DNA from 4 places in the Paenibacillus sp. FSL H7-0735 genome. Region 2 is predicted to be linked to each of the others. Evidence: riboswitches for the same ligand, from Rfam matches in the RefSeq annotation. Region 2 holds a riboswitch; each other region holds the start of a gene.
The links. Region 2 has a riboswitch for cyclic di-GMP ahead of NSS82_RS32615 (choice-of-anchor A family protein). Riboswitches for the same ligand answer to the same signal wherever they lie in the genome.
Positions count from the first base shown of each region.

Region 1: it holds a riboswitch for cyclic di-GMP, as region 2 does, so the genes downstream of both, NSS82_RS03495 (transglutaminase-like domain-containing protein) here and NSS82_RS32615 (choice-of-anchor A family protein) in region 2, are expected to answer to the same signal.
Region 3: it holds a riboswitch for cyclic di-GMP, as region 2 does, so the genes downstream of both, NSS82_RS05020 (glycosyl hydrolase) here and NSS82_RS32615 (choice-of-anchor A family protein) in region 2, are expected to answer to the same signal.
Region 4: it holds a riboswitch for cyclic di-GMP, as region 2 does, so the genes downstream of both, NSS82_RS02175 (anti-repressor SinI family protein) here and NSS82_RS32615 (choice-of-anchor A family protein) in region 2, are expected to answer to the same signal.

Region 1 covers NZ_JBBOZH010000001.1:782,776-788,223, forward strand. The annotation lists gene NSS82_RS03475 (phospholipid carrier-dependent glycosyltransferase) at 1-831, shown strand, start outside; gene NSS82_RS03480 (glycosyltransferase family 2 protein) at 929-1,909, shown strand; gene NSS82_RS03485 (GtrA family protein) at 1,896-2,303, shown strand; gene NSS82_RS03490 (class D sortase) at 2,406-3,065, shown strand; cyclic di-GMP riboswitch class I at 3,185-3,267, shown strand; cyclic di-GMP riboswitch class I at 3,342-3,422, shown strand; gene NSS82_RS03495 (transglutaminase-like domain-containing protein) at 3,436-4,245, shown strand; rRNA gene NSS82_RS03500 (16S ribosomal RNA) at 4,613-5,448, shown strand, end outside.
Region 2 covers NZ_JBBOZH010000001.1:601,619-607,066, forward strand. The annotation lists gene NSS82_RS02685 (SDR family oxidoreductase) at 1-199, opposite strand, end outside; gene NSS82_RS02690 (MarR family winged helix-turn-helix transcriptional regulator) at 213-626, opposite strand; gene NSS82_RS02695 (ASCH domain-containing protein) at 953-1,366, shown strand; gene NSS82_RS02700 (hypothetical protein) at 1,563-1,955, opposite strand; cyclic di-GMP riboswitch class I at 2,451-2,541, shown strand; partial or broken gene NSS82_RS32615 (choice-of-anchor A family protein) at 2,641-3,492, shown strand; gene NSS82_RS02705 (LPXTG cell wall anchor domain-containing protein) at 3,740-4,948, shown strand; gene NSS82_RS02710 (alpha/beta hydrolase) at 5,097-5,448, shown strand, end outside.
Region 3 covers NZ_JBBOZH010000001.1:1,154,668-1,160,115, reverse strand. The annotation lists gene NSS82_RS05025 (glycosyl hydrolase) at 1-1,068, opposite strand, end outside; gene NSS82_RS05020 (glycosyl hydrolase) at 1,222-2,772, opposite strand; cyclic di-GMP riboswitch class I at 2,785-2,864, opposite strand; gene NSS82_RS05015 (sugar phosphate nucleotidyltransferase) at 3,001-4,374, opposite strand; gene NSS82_RS05010 (UDP-glucose dehydrogenase family protein) at 5,075-5,448, opposite strand, start outside.
Region 4 covers NZ_JBBOZH010000001.1:482,484-487,931, forward strand. The annotation lists gene NSS82_RS02170 (2-oxoglutarate dehydrogenase E1 component) at 1-741, opposite strand, end outside; cyclic di-GMP riboswitch class I at 1,212-1,296, shown strand; gene NSS82_RS02175 (anti-repressor SinI family protein) at 1,324-1,479, shown strand; gene NSS82_RS02180 (helix-turn-helix domain-containing protein) at 1,587-1,916, opposite strand; gene NSS82_RS02185 (TasA family protein) at 2,086-2,694, opposite strand; gene sipW (signal peptidase I SipW) at 2,785-3,375, opposite strand; gene NSS82_RS02195 (hypothetical protein) at 3,377-4,552, opposite strand; gene NSS82_RS02200 (aldo/keto reductase) at 4,932-5,448, opposite strand, start outside.

The DNA.
Region 1 (5,448 bases), 180 kb from region 2:
GCTTCGAAATGGATTGTGCTCTATGGAGGAGCAGGGCTGGCCATTATGCTGGCTATCTCCCTTTTTGAACGCTACAGAGAATACCAAGCCTCCGGACGCCTGCTGGCCGAGGGGAAGATTAAAGACAAGGAATTGCTGGGCACCTGTCGTGAAGCGGTAGATTCTTTTTGGAAAAAGACTATTATTACGTTGGCTAGTTGTATCGGGTTCTTTGTAATTATTCCAGTAATTATTTATAGCTTATCTTTTGTGCCAGGGTTATCTGCATCAGCAGAGGGCTTCACTATAAAAGGTTTGATTGATTCCCAAAAGAATATGTACAACTACCACAGTCAGCTTGTAGCTACACATCCCTTTGCTTCCTCATGGTGGCAATGGCCGTTTATGAAGAGACCGGTCTGGTTCTTTAGCGGCGGTGAAGGTTTGCCGGAAGGTCAGGTCAGCAGTATAGTGACTATGGGGAATCCTCTTATCTGGTGGACGGGTATTTTTGCGATGCTGGCAACGCTGTGGATTACGCTGAAACGTAAAGATAAGAACCTCTACATGATCTGGATCGCCTTCTTCTCGCAATATGTTCCGTGGATGCTTGTCCCAAGAGAAACATTTATTTACCATTATTTTGCTATGGTACCATTTATGATTCTTGGTATTGTATATATAATGAAGTTGCTGGATAGTAAATTCCCTGAGGCCCGTTACGTACAGTATGTCTATGTAGCCGTTGCTTTGCTGCTCTTTATCGCTTTCTACCCGGTACTGTCAGGGATGCAGGTCAGTGGAGATTACGTGAAAGATATGCTGCGTTGGTTCCCTACTTGGGTTTTCTAGGATTTAATAAAAATCTATAAAATAAGTTTATGCATGCAGCGTTATTATGAAGTGTAGATGGATGTAACGCTCCAAAAAGCTTGTAGGAGGAATAAAGGTGAAAGCCAGATATAGTGTGATTGTACCCATGTTCAATGAGGAGCAAGTAATTAGCCATACTTATGAACGTTTGAAAAAAGTAATGGACGAGTGCGGCGATACTTATGAGCTGGTCTTCGTCAATGACGGCAGTCGTGATCGTTCCGCCCAGATGATTCGGGAGATCTGTGAACGAGACGAGCATGTCAAGCTGATTGACTTCTCGCGTAATTTCGGACATCAGGTAGCGATTACAGCTGGCATGGACTATGCCGAAGGTCAAGCGGTTGTTGTTATTGACGCTGATCTTCAGGATCCTCCGGAGGTCATTTTGCAAATGATCGAGAAGTGGAAAGAGGGCTACGACGTTGTATATGCGAAACGCCTGAAGCGCCACGGAGAAACGATGTTCAAAAAGGTCACCGCGAAGCTTTTTTACCGCCTGCTCAGCAGTATGACAAGTGTGGATATTCCTACGGATACAGGCGATTTCCGTCTTATTGACCGTAAGGTATGTGATGTCCTGCGGGGACTTAAAGAAAAGAACCGCTATGTCCGAGGTTTGGTGAGCTGGGTTGGCTTCAAGCAGACTATGGTGGAATATGAACGGGAAGAACGTTTTGCCGGAGAAACCAAATATCCGCTGAAGAAAATGATTCGTTTTGCGTTAGATGGCATCACCTCTTTTTCACATAAGCCGCTTAAGATTGCTACGTATATTGGATTCTTCCTTTCATTCTCTAGCTTTCTCTATTTATTTTTCGTCTTGTTTCAAAAGATATTTTTCACCTCCTGGACGGTTCCGGGCTGGGCTTCCATTGTAGGCGTCAATCTGCTCTTTAACGGTATCGTTCTGATGCTGTTAGGTGTGATTGGGGAGTATATCGGACGGATTTATGACGAGTCTAAAGATAGACCGCTATACATTGTTAGTGAGACTAAAGGCTACCAGAACGAAGAACAACTGGACCGCCGGAAGGACCACAATGATGTCAGATAAGAACTTGCGTGCTGCATTCATACAGTTCCTTAAATTTAATGCCGTAGGTTTGCTCAATACGCTTATTGATTTTGTGATTTTCACATTGTTGAATTCACTAGGGATGGTATACGCATTGGCGCAGGTGATCTCCTATAGTGCAGGTACGGCGAATAGCTTTATTTTGAATAAAAAAGTAACCTTTCGTGATCGCAACCGGGGGAATAAAGAAGGCTTCGACCGCGTGCAGCTGGTCAAGTTTATCGTGCTGAATCTGGTAGTGCTCGGAATATCACTGCTGCTAATGCATCTGTTGACAGACAGACTAGGTATTCAAGTCTTGATCTCCAAGGTGCTGGTTACCTTTATCACGGTGATCATCAATTTCTTTGGAAGTCGTAAATGGGTATTTTAAACATTAATTTCAGGCAGAAGGAGTTGCTATGCTTAAAGGCAAGTAGCTGTTTCTGCTTGATTTGTATATAACCATAGAAACAATATACGGAGGTGAATAACATTGCGTAAATTCTCCTATCTACTCATACTGGCTGGGATACTTATCATGTTATATCCGACAGCTAACGAATGGTACAACGACAGGCAGCAGGAGAAGTTATTAGAAACGGCTGAACTAAGCACTGCCGATAGTACTCCCCAGCCAGATTTGAAGAGCAGGTATGCTGAAGTTACTCAGCTGTTAGCAGAGGAATCGGTTCTGGATGCTCAGGCACAGTCCCAACCCCAAGAGACAGAAAAGCCTGAACCGGAGATTGAGGTCGGTGGCAAAGTAATCGCACTAATTGAAATCGGTAAGATTGATTTGAAGCTGCCTGTATTAGAAGGGGCTACAAAAGCTAATATGAAACATGCTGCAGCCCATATGAAAGAAACGGCACCCCTTGGAGAGATCGGAAATGCTGCAATCGCGGCGCATCGGGCTAGAACTACGGGTCGTTTGTTTAACAGATTGAATGAGGTTGTTGTGGGGGATGTTATCACGGTAAAGACTAGTGATCAGGTGTTTAACTATGAGGTATACGATATTTCTGTTGTAGATCCGAGTGATGTCTCCGTTCTTGACGGGAATGACAAGGATAAGATTCTTACTCTGATTACATGTGATCCGCTAGTGAATCCAACGCATCGGCTGATTGTTCATGCTAAATTAACAAAATGAGAATAGTGAATGACAAGAAAACACAAATACCGGGAGATATTTATAAAATAATGGGTAATCTAGTAAATTAGGTCTTGTTCACAACTATAAATATGATAGTATTATACTATAAAAGCTAAACACGATAACGGCAAACCTTCCGAAAGGTAGGGACGCAAAGCTAAAGGGCCTTTTCCCGAAAGGATGGCAGCCAGCTACCGAATGAAGAGGCTTTTTTTGTTTGTTTCAAATGGATTCTATCAATTATATCTAGTAAAGCTAGAACAGATAGAGCTTATACGATAACGGCAAACCTATCGAAAGGTAGGGACGCAAAGCTAAAGGGCCTTCCCGAAAGGATGGCAGCCAGCTACCGAAAGGAGTTTTATCCGTGAAAAAGGTATATTTTATGCTGGTGGCGTTGTTCGTCCTAATGACTTCAGTTCCGGTAAGTACAGCTCAAGCTGCAAGTGCAGATGCCAGCTGGTTGATTACATCCAAAGTGGCTCAAGGTGTTATTGGTATTAACTATGATATTCCGAAAGATAAAAGAATCAAACTCATGATCACCAAAGATAACAGCAGCTATACTTATAACTTGTATGCTTCTGGACAAGCTGAGGACTTCCCTTTGCAACAAGGAAATGGGACTTATAAGGTTTCGGTTCTGGAGAACACAACCGGTAATAAATACAAAGCGTTATATTCCGAAGTAGTAGACGTAACCATGAGTGACTCGAATTCCGTATATTTGGGCTCCGTACAGAATGTGAAATGGAGTTCTTCTGATAAAGCGATTGTCAAAGCTAAACAATTAGTACAAGGCAAAACAACAGACGAAGAGAAAGTTAAAGCGATCTATAACTATGTAGTTGCGAATGTACAATATGACTACTCTCTTGCTAATAGTGTAACTACTGATTATATTCCAAGCATCGATAAGACATTGACTACTAAAAAAGGGATTTGCTATGATTACGCTTCTCTTTTTGCCGCAATGCTGCGGAGTGTAGATGTTCCTGCTAAGTTGGTAATGGGGAATACAAGCTACGTTACGCAATATCATGCCTGGAACGAAGTATTGCTTAATGGGAAGTGGGTTACCATTGATACTACAGTGGATGCAGGACTTGCAAAGAGTGATAAGAAAACCGATTTAATTAAAGCCTCAAGCAAATATACTGCGGCAAAATACTATTAAATTCGCCGCTAGAAACATAACTCTATTAAATAAACAACTAGCTTAATTATTAAGCTAGTTGTTTATTTTTATATTAGGGGTTGCTTTTCTATTAATAGTTGGGGTATTATAGGTAAGCGTTGTTAGACAGCGTACAGGCGATACAGACGAGGCTGATAAAAAGCTTCGAAAAATAAAGCTTGCATTTCTGAAAACAACATGATATATTATAAGAGTTGCTGCTGAGACATTAAACGGCGTCAACGAGAACTTGATCTTTGAAAACTGAACAACGAGTGAGTAGGAAATCACGTAAGTGATATCCAAAATTAGAGAATTAATTTTCTCGTCAGATGTTTCAAAATGAGCATATCGCTCTTTTCAATACTAATTGGAGAGTTTGATCCTGGCTCAGGACGAACGCTGGCGGCGTGCCTAATACATGCAAGTCGAGCGGAGTTATTTTGAAAGCTTGCTTTCAAAATAACTTAGCGGCGGACGGGTGAGTAACACGTAGGCAACCTGCCCTTCAGACTGGGATAACTACCGGAAACGGTAGCTAATACCGGATAATTTCTTTTTTCTCCTGAGAGAAGAATGAAAGACGGAGCAATCTGTCACTGAGGGATGGGCCTGCGGCGCATTAGCTAGTTGGTGGGGTAACGGCCCACCAAGGCGACGATGCGTAGCCGACCTGAGAGGGTGAACGGCCACACTGGGACTGAGACACGGCCCAGACTCCTACGGGAGGCAGCAGTAGGGAATCTTCCGCAATGGGCGAAAGCCTGACGGAGCAACGCCGCGTGAGTGATGAAGGTTTTCGGATCGTAAAGCTCTGTTGCCAGGGAAGAACGTCCGGTAGAGTAACTGTTACCGGAGTGACGGTACCTGAGAAGAAAGCCCCGGCTAACTACGTGCCAGCAGCCGCGGTAATACGTAGGGGGCAAGCGTTGTCCGGAATTATTGGGCGTAAAGCGCGCGCAGGCGGCTATTTAAGTCTGGTGTTTAAACCTTGGGCTCAACCTGAGGTCGCACTGGAAACTGGGTGGCTTGAGTACAGAAGAGGAAAGTGGAATTCCACGTGTAGCGGTGAAATGCGTAGATATGTGGAGGAACACCAGTGGCGAAGGCGACTTTCTGGGCTGTAACTGACGCTGAGGCGCGAAAGCGTGGGGAGCAAACAGGATTAGATACCCTGGTAGTCCACGCCGTAAACGATGAGTG
Region 2 (5,448 bases):
CTATATGAGGAGGGCGCAGTAAAAATAATTTTTTCACTCCTGTTAACGCTGGACGAAAAGAATCAGCATTTTCAAAATCAAAATAAACATACTCACTGTCTTTTCGATGGGAGGCAATTTTAAAAGGTGTTTCACTTTTCCTTAGTTCGTTAACCACTTCACGTCCTACATTACCGGTTGCCCCTGTGATTAGAATCATAAGTCTCACTTCCCTAACTAATATTTAAATAGATCGTTTTAAGCACGTTCATAAACGTGGACATTTCTTGTTCAGAAATATTTTTAAGTGCGTTATCCATGATTTCGTCACTAAGAACTTCTATTTGACTCTTAATTATCATTCCCGAATCTGTAATGAATACAAGATTTGATCGTTTATCATTTGGATTATCTCTAATGTCCAGAAGTCCTTTTGCTTTAAGTCGCTCGAGTATACCCGTTATTGTAGGGCGATCCGAGTAAGTTCGCTCTGCAATCATAGCTGGAGTTGTTCCTTCTAAATGAATAGATATATCTTTTAATACTGCCCATTGAGGAGCTGTTACATTATAAAGTAAAAGTTTTTTTGTTAAGCTTTTTTTCATTTCAAGACTTACTCTTATTAATAACTGTCCTGGGTTGTCCATAAATTAATTCCCCTCTTTAAATAGTTTGCACACTAACTACTTGATTAGTATACAAACTATATTCTCCTTTATCAATTTTAATTGTTTTATTTGTTTAAATTGTGGGGAGTTACAGGTGAATGTCAATAATATTGATATTTAGAACTTTTGTTTGTATATAATAAAAATGAATGTTCTTAGTTTAGAGGCGATCATTGATGGAAATGAGTATCGACCAAACGGTTGGGATTATTTATCAGATCAAGGCGAGCAAGATTACACAACGCGAGATCGAGGCCCGTGGTATTCGTGACAAGCGTCCAACATAAACAAAGGGGATAGATATCATGCGGTGTATAACAATACGGCAGCCTTGGGCGACCTTAATTGCTCTTGGTGAAAAAGAGTTTGAAACTCGTTCATGGAGAACAGCCTACCGCGGCGAGTTAGGCATTCATGCCGGAATGAGGATTGACAAAAAGATTTGTGAACAGGAACCGTACAAATCAGTATTGGCGAAACATGGCTATACAGCAAATAATTTGCCGACAGGAGCTATTATTGCTACAGGTCAGCTCGCGGGATGTTATGTGGTTACTCCAGAGGTGGATTTAAGGGAATGGATCAATGGGAACGAATATGATTTTGGCGACTATAGCGAAGGACGGTTTGCTTGGAAGCTTGAAGGGGTTCATCCATTAAGCCATCCAATTCCAGCTAAAGGTCGGCTAAGCTTGTGGGAGCACTCTAATCACTTCTGAACGGCGAATGATATTTTTAATGTAATTTTTATGTGCCTATCAGCTTTTTTTCAGGTTCGAGGTATATATTGAAGACACCAAACACCCCCCAGTGTTTTGTGGTATATCTCTCTCAGGTCTTGCCAACTCCCATGGTAAGGCCTATTTTTTTGTTCACTAATTGATGGGGGGGGAGTAGAGCGGCTTCTATACAGCTTTATTTAATTTGAAACTGTTCTTCGTAACTCTTAAAAGAGGAAATATCCAGCCCTAGGTATCTGCGCATATGGATGGCAGCCTGAGCCGCAACAATGTCATTCAACAGCAGCATTCGTTCGTGATAGCCACGACATATATACTTGGCTTCAATTCCCGTATTAAGTCTGTTTTGCTCATACACCTTGATTCCCCGTCTTCTCATTTCTGCACGAACATCCCTTAGATCTGTTGTAGCTACTGCAGCAGCTGTTCCAAGCACCTCCAGATAAGGGGCGGGTGTTCGTAAGTGTGTAGATAAAATGGCGGAGTCCCGTTCGAAAGCTGATAAAATCATCGGAAGCAATAAATAAGATTTCACCAGCATGTTGTCCCTGCTTTCTGCTCTATGCATGAATCTCATCACCTCTAATAGGAACGTATATTCGTATTCTAACCCGATATTCCAAAAATAATCAATGGTATTTCTAAACAGCTTATCCAATGTGATTAAATTCACAACTAAATAACGAAGAATAAATTATATTAAAATTGTAATAATAAAAATTAATGTATAGGACGCACATAAGGGAGAATTATGATGGAAAAAGAGGGCAGCCTCCAGCGTGGATTGTTTTTTGGTTTAATTCTGAGTGTTCCCTTATGGATATCCATATTGGGCTATATACAGTTACTTTAAAATTTAATGAAAAACCTTATGCGAAGCGCCTTTAGGCGCTTTTTTTGTATGGTAATAATGAGGGGGATCATCGAAAGGAATTGATTGACAATTGTGGGTGTGGGGCGCTAAACTGTTATTAATTCAAAAAGTATTAAAAGTCATAGACGGTTATTGGAGAGAATGCTTCGGCTACCAGTTCTGGACTTGCAGTGTAATACATATATATAGTCATGATAATAGCAAACCGTCTGAAAGGGCGGGACGCAAAGTCCAGGAGTCTAAAGTGTCTTAAAGGCACAATGACCGTCCGACTGCCATGAGAAGGGAATTCCACTTCTTTTTGGCGGTCTTTTTTGTTGTTAGGTCCTTTAGAGTTTCTGGTAATTATTCTGATTAATATAAATCATAGTTTTAGGAGGTGTGCCATTTGAAAAGAAGAATAAGACCGTTACTCTCGCTTGTATTAGCTGGGATTTTGACGGTAGGTAGTGGGCTTTCCTCATTAGGAGCTGGAGTTGCTGGAGCTAGTAGTTCTTCTACATTGGGAATTGCAGGGGTCTACAACGTGTTTATTCTAGGGGATATAACAACGGTTTCGGATACGGAAGGAAGGTTTGCTGCTGGAGGTAACGTTAACTTAACCAACTATAGTGTTGGAGATAGGTTGACCGCTGCTGAGGTTTCCTTGACTGACACACTTGTTGTTGGAGGGAATCTTACTTTCAACGGAGGTACTGTTTATGGGAATATCGTGCACGGGGGAGATTTTTCAGGGAATGTAACGCTCCTCAAGGGAGGTACAAAAAGACAGGGGAGTACGATTGACTTTTCAGCCGTAGGTCAGTCTTTGAAGGACAAATCAGCAGAACTTGCAGCATTGCCGGCGAATGGAACAACAGTGTACCAATATGGCAGTCTTACCCTGACAGGTACAGATCCTGCGGTCAATGTTTTTAATGTTCCAGGAGATAACGTCTCTAATACCTATGGAATTACAATAAATGTTCCTTCAGGATCTACAGCAATTATTAATATTGATGGTTCTAACGTAAAAATGAAAAACTTCGGATTTCTACCTAATAACGTGTTGAACAGCAAGAAAATTTTGCTTAACTTTAGCCAAGCTGCGTATCTGGATATGGCAGGCATAGGTGTAATGGGAAGCATACTTGCCCCCTATGCTCATGTTGATTTTATTAATGGTCAGATTAACGGTACTTTAGTGGCGGCTTCACTCAAAGGGACTGGTGGTGGTGAATTTCACCACTATCCATACGATGGTGATGAACCTGGACCAACGCCGACACCAACGCCAACAGTGACACCAACGCCAACGCCAACAGTGACACCAACGCCAACGCCGACAGTGGCACCAACGCCAACGCCGACAGTGACGCCAACACCAACACCATGTCCGACACCAACGCCGACAGTGACGCCAACACCGACGCCAACGCCTACGTCAACACCAACAGTGACGCCGACACCGAACACCATGTCCGACACCAACGCCGACAGTGACGCCAACACCGACGCCAACGCCTACGTCAACACCAACAGTGACGCCGACACCGACGCCAACACCAACACCGACACCAACACCGACACCGACGCCGACAGTGACACCGACACCGACGCCGACACCAACACCGACGCCAATACCAACGCCGACGCCAACAGTGACACCGACGCCGACAGTGACACCAACACCGACGCCGACAGTGACACCAACGCCGACGCCAACACCAACACCAACGCCGACGCCAACAGTGACGCCGACGCCGACACCGACACCAACACCGACGCCAATACCAACGCCGACGCCAACAGTGACACCGACGCCGACAGTGACACCAACACCGACGCCGACAGTGACACCAACACCGACGCCGACAGTGACACCAACGCCGACGCCAACACCAACACCAACGCCGACGCCAACAGTGACGCCGACGCCGACACCGACACCAACACCGACGCCAATACCAACGCCGACGCCAACAGTGACACCGACGCCGACAGTGACACCAACACCGACGCCGACAGTGACACCAACGCCGACGTCAACAGTGACGACGACACCAACACCAACGCCGACGCCAACAGTGACGCCGACACCAACGCCAACGCCAGAAGCAACACCGACACCGACGGTAACACCAGAAGCAACACCGACACCGACGGTAACGCCTGAAGCAACACCGACACCGACGGTAACGCCAGAGGTAACACCGACACCGACGGTAACGCCTGAAGCAACACCGACACCGACAGTAACACCAGAAGCAACACCGACACCGACGGTAACGCCAGAGGTAACACCAACTCCAGAGGTAACACCAACGTCGACACCAGAGACTTCGGTGTTCCCGACACCAACGCCATCATCCGTAATTGGCACTATAGTTCTTGCAGAAGATCCTGTGCCGCTTGGGCCTGTAGCTTCGCCGACACCAGCGCCAGTACCAACACCGTCGAATAGCACAGAAGTACTTGTTGATGATGATGAGATCCCATTAGGTCCGGTACCGGCAGTGACACCAACGCCAACACCAACACCTGATGAAATCATCGTAGTGGACGATACGATCCCATTAGGTAAGCCGCCTGTGAAGGAATTGCCAAAAACGGGTGAATCAAGTCCTGCACCTTACTATGTAGCAGGTTTAGGTTTTGCACTTATCGGATTATTAATGAGAACCAAGTTCTCCAAAAAGAATAAATAATAAACGGTAGAGCACAACATAGAGTCGCTTTCGGGGGTGTCCTGATGGCGGCTCTATTTGTATGTCATGATTGCGATAGTTTGGTGCATTCTAAGTAGATGGTATACTCTTGTTGCAAAAGAAATGAAGAGGGGATGGCGAAGGCGAATTGATATGGTTCATTATTAGCGCTGTAATCATCATAGGGATTCTAATCTATGTGGGATTTTTCTTCTATGGTATTGCTATTAAACGAGCACCAAAGGTATTTCTAAGTAATAATCCTAATCTGAAGGCTGATCCTCCGGTTGCCGGAGCTTCTTGGGGGGAGGGGAAAGATTGGGTCTCTCGCCAGAGCTTCGAGAATATTGAGATCGTATCTGCAGATGGACTTAAACTAAGAGGTTTCTTACTCCAATCTAATCGTGCTGCGGGACGCACAGCCATTCTAGCCCACGGTTATTCAGGTAAAGCAAAGGATATGGGGGCGTACGCCAAAATCTACTACGAGAACTTAGGCT
Region 3 (5,448 bases), 550 kb from region 2:
AGGACCTCCTGTTGTGAGAACATAGTCCTCTCTCGATACTATAAACGAGTCTTTCATAAAGCTTTTAATTGACTGTAGCGTATTATTTTCTGTCAGTAATTTTCCCCAGGTCATCATATAGACCCATTTATTTTGTTTCTCAGTTAATACATCCGGGTTCGGCAGCTGTCCGCTCTCCCCGATTCCGATAGGTTTACCCTCGGCCAATGCGAGCAGATCCTCATAGTAGGACTGCTTATAATCGTTATTGTAGATATCCGCAGCCAGAACATCGAGTTTATCCCCACCGGGATAATATGCAGCATAAGGATCTGACCATTCATTCGGCGCATTCGGATTCCATACCCACAGTAGATTATTTAGCTTGTGTGTGTTTACAAAACGATCATAGACAATACTCCAAAGCTCTGAAAAATTGTCCTTTTTCCCCCACCAAAACCAACCGCCATTCATTTCATGGTAAGGTCGCCATAAGACTGGAACTCCGGCATCACGCAATTGTCCCAAATATCCAGCAACCTCGTCTAGATCTGAGATTAGCCTCTTATACTGAGCTGTCCCAGGTGTAACATAAGCATTAAATTTCTCTTGACTGAGACTTCTGTTTACATTGGACCATTCTGGAGATGTTCCCGGCAAACTCTGATGGAATGTCATGGCTACAATGCCACCCTCGTGATGCCATTCAATTGCACTGTCTATCACTGCTTGCCGCTGTTCTGCGATCGTCCCTTCGGATTGATTATTAATCGCCCCTAATTCATAACCATGTAGAACGGCATTTTGTCCCGAAGTATTCTTCAGCTTATGAACCAGTTCATCTGGGCTTTCTAGATAATCATGCTGGCCGGACAAAATCCCTTTGCCACGTAGATTCACCAAATTACTCAGCAGTTGCTTAGCCTCTTCAGAAGCCGATGGATTACTGGGTATAACCGGAGGTAAAGAGGAAGAAACACTCATAGCCTTCGGAAGACTCTTAACCTCTCCCCAAGGCAGCAAGGAAAAAATAATAAACACCGGTAACATAGTAAACAACAATCTGTTTTTCTTATAATATTTACGCAAATAAATCCTCCTTTCGGTAGCTGTACTGCCTCTACAGGTGCTAAATAAACATACCTGTTATCGGACAATCGTCTTCTGACCTAATGAGGACTATAGCTTAGTAGCTCTGCAATAACGCAGAGCCACTAAGGATCGACCTTTAATTTTCATCAATCAGGAGACATCCGGAAGAAAAAGTGCACTTGCTGGAACTGTCTCTTTAGCTTGACTAGCACTTTCCCACATCAAGCGGACTCTCGCATCGCCTTCATTCTCGTAATACTCCACCTTGATATCGTATAGCCGACCAGCCTTCAGCGTTATAGTGCCCTTACGCTCAGTACCACTTTGCTTAGTCCAACTATCAATCACGGATTCCCCATTCACCCAGACACGGATACCATCATCTGAGGTAGTGTAAAATGTATATTGCTCATTATATAACGGCTTAATTTTACCGCTCCAACGTATGGAGAAACGATCAATCCCGAGGGAGGCATCCGGCGAGCCTTGCCGCCAATTGAAATCGATTATTGCATCAGTTCTATTAAGAGCTGCTGCTCCCGACAACAACATGTTGTTGTAATACTCTCCTGCAAGCCCCTTCGCGAGAGGAATTGCTGCCTCCCCCTCTTCTTCGGAAGGTGCCGGCGCTGGTGCGGCGCTAGGTGTCGGTGCCAGACCAGTATTTAATTTATCTCTGGTCAGGGTGTAGTTGCTATTCATAAATGTTTTGATTGTGTCTGCACTGTTATTTTCGTAAAGCATTTTTCCCCAGCTCATCATATACGTCCATTTACTTTGCGATTGCTGAAGCTTCTCCAGATTAGGCATTTCACCATTCTCCCCGATCGCAATCGGTTTGCCTGCGGCTAGACTCAACAAGCTGTCATAGTATTTTTGCTGGTAATCATTTTCGTATATATCTGCTGCCAGAATATCTACTTTATCAGCACCTGGATAAGTTAGCGCATAAGGATCTGACCAAACATTGGGAGCATTCGGACTCCATACCCATAACAAATTATTTAATTTATGAACGTTAACAAAACGGTCATACATTATATTCCATAGTTTAGAAAAGTTATTTTTCTTCCCCCACCAGAACCAGTTCCCGTTCATTTCATGATAGGGTCTCCAAAGCACCGGAACATTGGCATCGCGCAAGCTTTTTAAAGAGACTGCCACCTTATCAAGCTCAGCGATCAGATTATTATATTGCTTGGTACCCGGTGTAACGTAACTATCGAACTCACTCTGGCTGAGTGTTTTTTTCACATTATCCCAGTCATAAGAGGTGCCCGGCAGGTTAGCATGAAAAGTCATAGCTACGATCCCGCCCGCTTTATTCCAGTTGATGGCGCTGTTCACCACATTTTGACGTTGCCAAGCCATCGTTGCTTCGGACTGACCACTGATCGCACCCATTTCATAACCGTGAAGAGCCGCATATTGTCCGCTGGTTCCCTTCAGCATATTGTTAATTTCATCTGGACTTTCTAAATAGTCATGTTGACCAGCAATAATGCCTTTTCCTGAGATCGAGTAAAAATAGTTAAGCAGCTTTACGGCTTCAGGTGAGGCACCTGGGGTAACTGGCGTTCCAGAATTTGAAGCAGCTATGACAATAGACGGCGAAATCCCAACAGCAAGCGGAAGTGCAGTCAGAAACAGGACGAGTGACAGAAATGCACCAAACAATCGATACGTACGGTAAGCTTTCAAAATATTCTCCCTTTCGGTAGCCAGGCTGCCACTCTTTCGAAGGCCCTATAGCTTTGCGTCCCTACCTTTCGATAGGTTTGCCTTTTCAATTTAAGAGAAATAATCTCTCTTACCGTAAGTATCGACGACAATTAATGATATATTTAGTGTTTTTATGACTTTTTTTGATAATTGAGTCAATTTACCTGTTTCAAGAAATTTTGAATTGGTTAAATAGATAGGTTAGACCTATGAAATGAATTGTTGTAGTTCTATATCATTCCAGTCTAAAGTAATACGAATGTTATCTTCTTCTACTAATTCAGACCCCGTCTGTACCTCTATAAACTCAACATCCGTCAAAGCAAGGATCGCGTGTTTCGTTCCTTCCGGTATACGTACCACGTCCCCAGCCTTCACATTATGTTTTTTCTCATTCAGCACAATACTTGCTTCGCCGCTGACGATTGTCCAAATTTCACTACGCTTGCGATGTAATTGATAGCTGATATTATTCCCCTCGGATATAAAAATCCGTTTGGTCAGCACTTCATTGCCTTCATCATATTTCACATAATCAATAACTTTGTAATGGCCCCAGCGGCGTTCCTCGTACATCGGTCTCTGTTCAAAGGTCTTCAGCACTTCTTTAATCCGTGGGCTCTCAGCTTTATGGGTAACTAGAATTCCATCCGGGCTAGCCGCAATGATCAGATCCTTCGCACCAATTACCGTAATCGGAATGTCCAGCTCATTAATCAAGCAAGTCCCCTCAGAATCCGCCGTCACAAAACCTTTTCCTACATGCTTGCTGCTCATTTCCTCTGTCAGCGTATTCCACGTTCCAAGATCCTTCCAGAATCCATCATACGGCTGCACCACAATATGTTCTTCTTTCTCCACCACTTCATAATCAAAGCTGATGGAAGACAATAGCTTATACTGCTTCTGCAATTCTTCATATCCTAAAGGCAACCCTTTACGCTGCAAAATATCTAACAAGTACCCTAAACGGAAGGCAAACACTCCGCAATTCCACAATGCATTTTGCTCGATGAGCTGTTCTGCTTGTATGCGGTCTGGTTTCTCTTGAAAGTGACTCACCTTCATAAAACCATTCCCCCCCGCCTCTTCAGTGGTAGGAATAATATATCCGTATTTCTCTGAGGCATGTTCAGGAACAACACCCATTAGTGCCAGATTTGCTCCACTTTCCAGCATGGTCCCCTCAAGCATAGCTATGGTATCGAAAAAGGATGCTTCTACATAAGGGTCAACAGGCAATATTGCTACCGTCTCCGCTGGAGAAACACCTGCCACTGAATAAAGATAGGTAGCTGTTAAGGCGATAGCCGGAAAAGTATCCCGACGCTCCGGTTCAACGATAATCGGCACATGACTTCCCAGTTGGCTTTGTATCATTTCTACTTGGCCGCGGCCGGTGGCTAGATAAGATGATTCTGCCATCCCTGCTTCCTCCAGCTGTCTCCAGACACGTTGTACCATGGATTCTGGTTCACCTTGAGGGCTTTCAAGTACCTTTAGAAATTGCTTTGAACGTGAGTCGTTAGACAACGGCCATAACCGTTTACCTGAACCGCCTGATAGAAGTACCATTTTCATAGAATGAACCCTCCTTGAATTATGGAAATCGAGCATAATGGAATTGTTATCAAAACGTATAGCTTCCGCTTAGCCTTAGTTCGAGCGGATGCATTTTTTAAAAAATTTATTAGGTATGAACCACTCCAAGGGATTTTGGACTTCCGATCGCTGTTATCCTCAGATTTCCTGATTGGACCGCTTCTCGCGGTAGAAATCCGAGGATAAAGGCGAACACTCCGTTTCTACAGTTCCAAATTCCCTTTCCGTTCTTAACCTAACCAACTACTTTTTAACAATGATCCATGCGCACCGGGCTGTACCAGCCGGAAGCGAGCACGTTTTTCTAAAGATTTGCTTCTGCTCCGGGGGAGGCAGCTGCAACTGCAAGAACAACTGCAAGAACAACTGCAAGAACAACTGCAACTACAAGAGCAAGACTAGTTGCCACCACAGAGACAGAGACAATGACAACTACAAATGCTACTGCTACTGCTACTGCGGTATATAATCAGAGTACCTAACTTTATAAATTGCTTAGAACCTTAAAATAAGGGAACGAAGTGGCGGAAGACAATTTTGGAACTGGAGGAGCGATAGCATCCGCCTTTGTCTGCGGATTTCTACCGCTATCAGCGGTTAAAATCAGGAAATCTGCAGACAACAGCGGCTGGAAGTCCAAACATTCACCGCAGTTGCGACTGACACTTAACACAAATGATTAAACCGCTCCAGCCACACTAGCAGAATAACCGCTCAATCCGCCCATCTGCGGGCGGCCGACAGAATGATAAACGAGGCCGGTACCCTCGATTTGCTCCTTGGAATACACGTTGCGTCCATCGATCAATACCCCATTACGCATGCTTTTCGCCAGCTGATGCAGATCAATATCCTTGAGTAGGCTCCAATCGGTCAAGAGGCATACGGCATCGCTGCCCTCAGCCGCTTCCTCAGGCAGATTGCACCAGCGAAGCTGCGGATGATCATATTGCTGCCTGAAATTTGTAGCTGCGATTGGATCATATAGTTTGACTGTTGCCCCTTCAGCCACCAGTGCCTCAACAATCTCTCTGGCGGGAGCTTCGCGGACAT
Region 4 (5,448 bases), 120 kb from region 2:
CATGCCCATCAAAATATGCTCTGCACCGTCATGTGCAGCAGCGCGTACGATTTCGTCTAACATCGGCACAAGAGCATCATTGCCTTCAAGACTGAAACGCTTCTGACCTACAAAAGTCTTGTGGAGGAAGGTTTCAAATTGCTCTACCTGAATCAGGCGGTTCAGGAGCTCTTTGCGTTCTGTATTATTCAGGGGTGCTGGTGAGCTGGTGGATTCTGCCTGTCTATTTAGCCATTGCAGTTCTTTTTCTTCATGCACATGCCCGAATTCATAGGCGATAGTCTTGGTGTATGCCTGACGCATACGTTGCACGGCATCCCACCCGGTATGCACATCATTCGGCGCATTTTCCCATATAAGCGTGGCAGGCAGTGCAATCAGGTCTTCGCGGGTCAGCCCATAGGTTTCAGGCTCAAGATATTTTGCCATGGGATTCTGATCGCGTACCAGCGGATCAATTTCAGCGGCCATATGGCCATATATACGAATATTGGCGATTAGCTTGGAAGCTCTTACTGCTTTTCTAAGCCATTCGGTGTCTCCCGAGATGCGCGGCTGAGGAGCCGGTTCGCTATCCGGAGTTAGGGGAGGGGGTCCCGAATTTGTAAAAAGCTCGCGATAATTATTTTCTACGGTGGAGGGATCTTTCACAAACTGTTCATATCTTTCTTGAATGTAGCCTAAATTGGGTCCGTAATACTTACTCCAAATGGATTCGTTATAGGGCTCTTTGGCTGCCATGAATACATCCTCCTTAACGGATGAACTCCATAAGTGACATTTTGTGTCAACGCTTACTGGAGCTGTGATGATTGCGGTTTCATTTCTCATCTTATTGTGCTACTTTCAGCCACTGTAATCAATTCATTCTTTCGTCCAATACGTTCGCAAAATGGTATAGGTTAGCTTGTTCTAACGAAAAGAAGGGTGTTTCTTCTCATTACCCATTCTAAAGGCCTATTAAAATGATTCTATTATCCTTATTTTTAACTATTAGGTCAGTAAATATTTATTTTGCTAGTACAATTTATTTTATGTAACGGACGAGTATCGTGATAATCGGACAAGATCTTTGAAAAAAAATCTTTTATTTTTCGTTTTTAAAATAGAAAGTAACCAGGAATCGACACACTTTTCCGCTTTCTTTTTGTATAATGTTATTGCAGATAGTAATATTATAGTTTTTTAAGCAGATCCTTTCGTGAAAAGGGTCCAGTAAAAGGTAAACTTGCCGAAAGGCAGGGGCACAAAGTCGCGGGTCTAAGGTAGAGATACTATGACAGCCGGATTGCCTGGGGACGTAAAATCTTAGGGGGAGATTTTTTGGAAAAGTCCAACCAGGGTAGCAACAGAGAACAGCAGTTTATTGATCTGGATCAAGAGTGGGTACATTTATTATTAGCAGCTAAGAAGGCTGGCATTAAGGCAGATGAAATCCGCCAGTTCTTTCATGAGAAAACTGTGCAGATCGTGCAGTAATACATTAGAGGGGTTACATATCGAAAAAGGGCACAGCGGTTCTTCGCTGTGTCCTTTTTCGATATGATTTAGTAGAAGAGAGGATCGTACCAGATTAGTAGGAAGTATTAATCCTTTTGATCGAGCTTCCATTTCTGATAGTCCAGAAATTCTTTGAATTCGCGTTTGCTAATGCCTGAGTCCATAGCTTCCTGCACCAATCGGAACCATTCCGAATCTAAATGTGATTCCTCTGCATCATTTGGTTCTCCATAGAGTAGGGCATGAATGGATACCTGAAGCGCGTCAGCGATCTTTTCGATAAACTGGATGGATGGATTGGATTGGATGTTTCTCTCCACGTTGCTAAGATACGACTTAGCCACATCTGCTCTGTCCGCAAGCTCAGATAGGGAGAAACCCTTGTCTAGGCGGAGCTGCTGGATACGTTGGCCCATATTCTGTGGCACTATGCTGACGCCCCTCCGTAATTTTTGTTATTAGTATAGCAAATATCAATAAATCGGACAAAGTTTATTGTAAAGAGAAGAGCAGCAATCTGCTTATCCGTGGCCGGATTCAGGATCTGCTGCTCTTCGAGTATTTTATTAAATTACTTTATTGATCTTAGTAGTCTTTTTTCGCACCTTGTTTAGCTACGAAATCCCAAGTCAGTGTTAAGCTATCGCCTTGGAAAATATTTTGATCTTGGTTATTTTCCACAAATTCGAATTGGACGGAGAAGCTGTCATTGGTACCGGCTTTAATACCGGATGCTTCGGTAAAGAGTTGATCCCAACCTGTATTTTTTACGAGATCCGGATGCTGACTTTTTAAAGCAGCAAGTGTAGTCTCATAAACTACATTTTCAGGAGAGACGATAGGTACTCCTTTATCATTATTTCTAAGGAATTTAACTTTAATGAACTCGGCTAAATCCAGGTAGTTATCTCCTTTAGCATCCGTGATTTGAGTCGATGTATTCAGAATGATAGATCCGATATCGAGCGAACCATCGTTTTTCAATTTGAAGGATTTAGTTACAGTATCACCTGGTTTCAGGTTAGGAATATTAACGATGACAGAAGGGTCGGAGTTCAGATCGAGTGTACCCGCTGCGAATGTAGCTGTGCTTTGCGCAGTGTCGCTAAAGTATGCGAAGGTTCCTCCGCCGATTAATGATAAACCCAGTGCTGCAGATGCTACGCCAAGACCCAATGTTTTCTTGATACCCATAATAAAATTCCTCCTCAAATTTGTGTTTGAATTTTTTATAAAATTTATATATTGTATCTTCCGGTTCGTAAGCGGAAGTGGACAATCAACTTAGGGCTGTGTTTCTGTTGGGGGCGGTGAGGCTGGCAGTAGGGCAGCATTTTTCTTTTCTAATGCAGCTACAGCCTTCCAAGAGGTATACAGAGCATAGAGCAGAAGCATCAAGCCAGGCACGATCATGAGGACTACACTTCCAGCTTTGGAAACCGCGAAATTCATAGCGTAACCGACATAGGGTACAGTGACCCCGGTATACTGAGCTACAACATTCGCAGAACTGGTAGGGTTCATGTCGGGTGCGTCGTTGTTATCGCCTTTAGTGCGATAAACAGCTTCACCAGTAGCGTTATTGACGGTCGCTTCTACAATCCGGTGAGTAATGAGCAGATTATCTTCGTTCCTAAAGGTGATGACATCGCCTGGTTTGAAACGATTCATATCCCCTCCGGGTTTTAATGCGACAATTGAGCCTGTCTGAATTCCTGGTTCCATCGATCCTGAGAGTACGGTTTTGATCTCATATCCGAAGAAAGCAGGTTCACCACCGGAGGCCTTGGATAACACTACGGCTGCCACCAGCAGAATAAAGATCACAAGCATTAAGCTCGATAAGGTATTATTGATAATTTTTTTAATTCGCATCTTATTCTCCACCTTTCTCAGGTTGAGGGTCCGAAGGAGCTTGGGTTGCTACCGGCGGGGTAGTCGTACTGTCTTCCGCCTTTGCCGTCTCTTGTGGAGCCTCTTGCTGAGGAACATCTTTTGGAATTGTGAGCTCTTCGCCAATTTCCGGCTTAACCGGGTCAGTGGCTGGGGCTTCAGGTTGTTCTTTATTTGGGGCTTCCGGAGCAGCTTCACCTGACGTTGGAGGGGTTGCCTCAGCTTTCGCTTTATCCTCGGCTTCTTGTTGCTTTTTCTCCTCAGCCAAACGTTCTTCTTCCTTCTTCGCTTCTTCTTCTTTCTTTGCTTGCTCTTCTTCTAGCCGAGCTTTTTCAAGCTCTTCTAGTTTTTGCTCGCGAGTCTGACTGATCATTTGGAGTTTATCTTGAAGGGTAGTGATACCTGAGGTTGCCGATTCTTTAAGGTTAGTCAATTCGGTATTTAGAGCTTCATAAGTGGAGGTGAGGTCGCTAGAGATCACGCCATCTGGTTGAGTGAAGGTAATCAGGAATGGCAGTGGCTGTGGGAACTCTCCTTCGCGTAATTCAAGTTGTCCATAAACATCACTGGTAACTACCGAAGCGAATGGAAGACCGACATCGTGTATGGAGGTTAGGTAACTAATAACTCCATTTAAGGAAGCATTCAAGGATTCCGAGATCACACCGCTTTGATTCAGGCTGCTTTGTAAATCTCTGAAAAATTGCTCATCCTTGATTTCTAGACAGTTTGAATCTAGAGAAGTCATATATCCTCCTATCTGGAAGAGTAAGGCTGCTGCTGCACTTAGCTCATTGTGGATTTGATTCCAAATTTGGCTGTTAGCCGCCAGTTGCTCGTTAACGCTATCTATTTGGGATTGAAGCGCCGCTATTTGCGAAGAAATCTCTTGTGCAGCGACATCAAGCTCTTCCAGCGACATCCCTTCTATTCCCGAAACGTCCGAGTAGTTAGCTGATGAGGAAAAGGGTTGTAGTGATTCTTTTAAAGTGAGCGCTCGATTAACATGCTCTTTGAACTCTGTAAGCAGTGCCTTGATCGAATTCGGAAATACTTCGCAAAAGCTAATCGTGCTAGTGGTTTGCGCAGCAGCTCCAAAGCCTCCATAGGTACCACCAACTTGCTGCGAGGTATATAGAAATAAGACGGAGACAGCCATTCCTGATTGCAGTATACGTAAACCAATTTTCCTGTTTCTTCTAGGTCTTCTCCTTGCTGATCTGGGTCTCAGAGGAATACCTCCCCTCAATGTCTGTTTCTTTGGTTCGTTATTATCGTTCTTTATTAAGAACAACTTCTGTAATGAATCATACATGGAATAAAACAAAAAGAAAACTGCCAATAACGCGCATTTGTACTCTATAAAGAACAAAAATGATAATTTATCTCTGAATAACTCTATTTATCGCTCGATTACTAAATATATTCGCAATAAAGAACGATCTATTAGGGTGATTCGCAAAAAAATACCCGGCTCGCAGTAAAAACGCGAGCCGGGTATAAGTGGAGTAATGAAGTTGAGAATATAAATGTATATGTTACGGAAGTTTTGAACCACGTGAACTAACATACAGGTCGTACCATTCCTTACGGCTAAGCTCCAGCTTGTCCGCATCGGCACAGGCAGTAATACGCTTCGGATTCACAGTTCCAATAACAGGCTGAATGGCAGCTGGATGTGTCATTAGCCAAGCCAATACAATGGCTTCGGGTGTTGTTCCTTTTTCATCTGCAAGCTGTTGGACCATAGCTGCTGTTTGGACGATATTCTCCGGTTGATCCTCTAATGAACGCCCGCTAAATAGACCTTGGGCGAGTGGCCCCCAGGCTTGAAGCTGAATGTTCTCCATTCGACAATGTTCAAGGGTTCCCTCAGGAAAGATGATATCCTTCCAGGGTTCACGATTTACACTGATTCCAGCATCCACCCAGCTGATCTTAGCCAAGCTCATATGCAGCTGGTTTACGATAAAAGGTTCATCGCAATAAGTCTGCAGCAGCTTGATCTGAGCGGCGCTCATATTGGAAACCCCGAAATGGCGAACCTTACCAGCG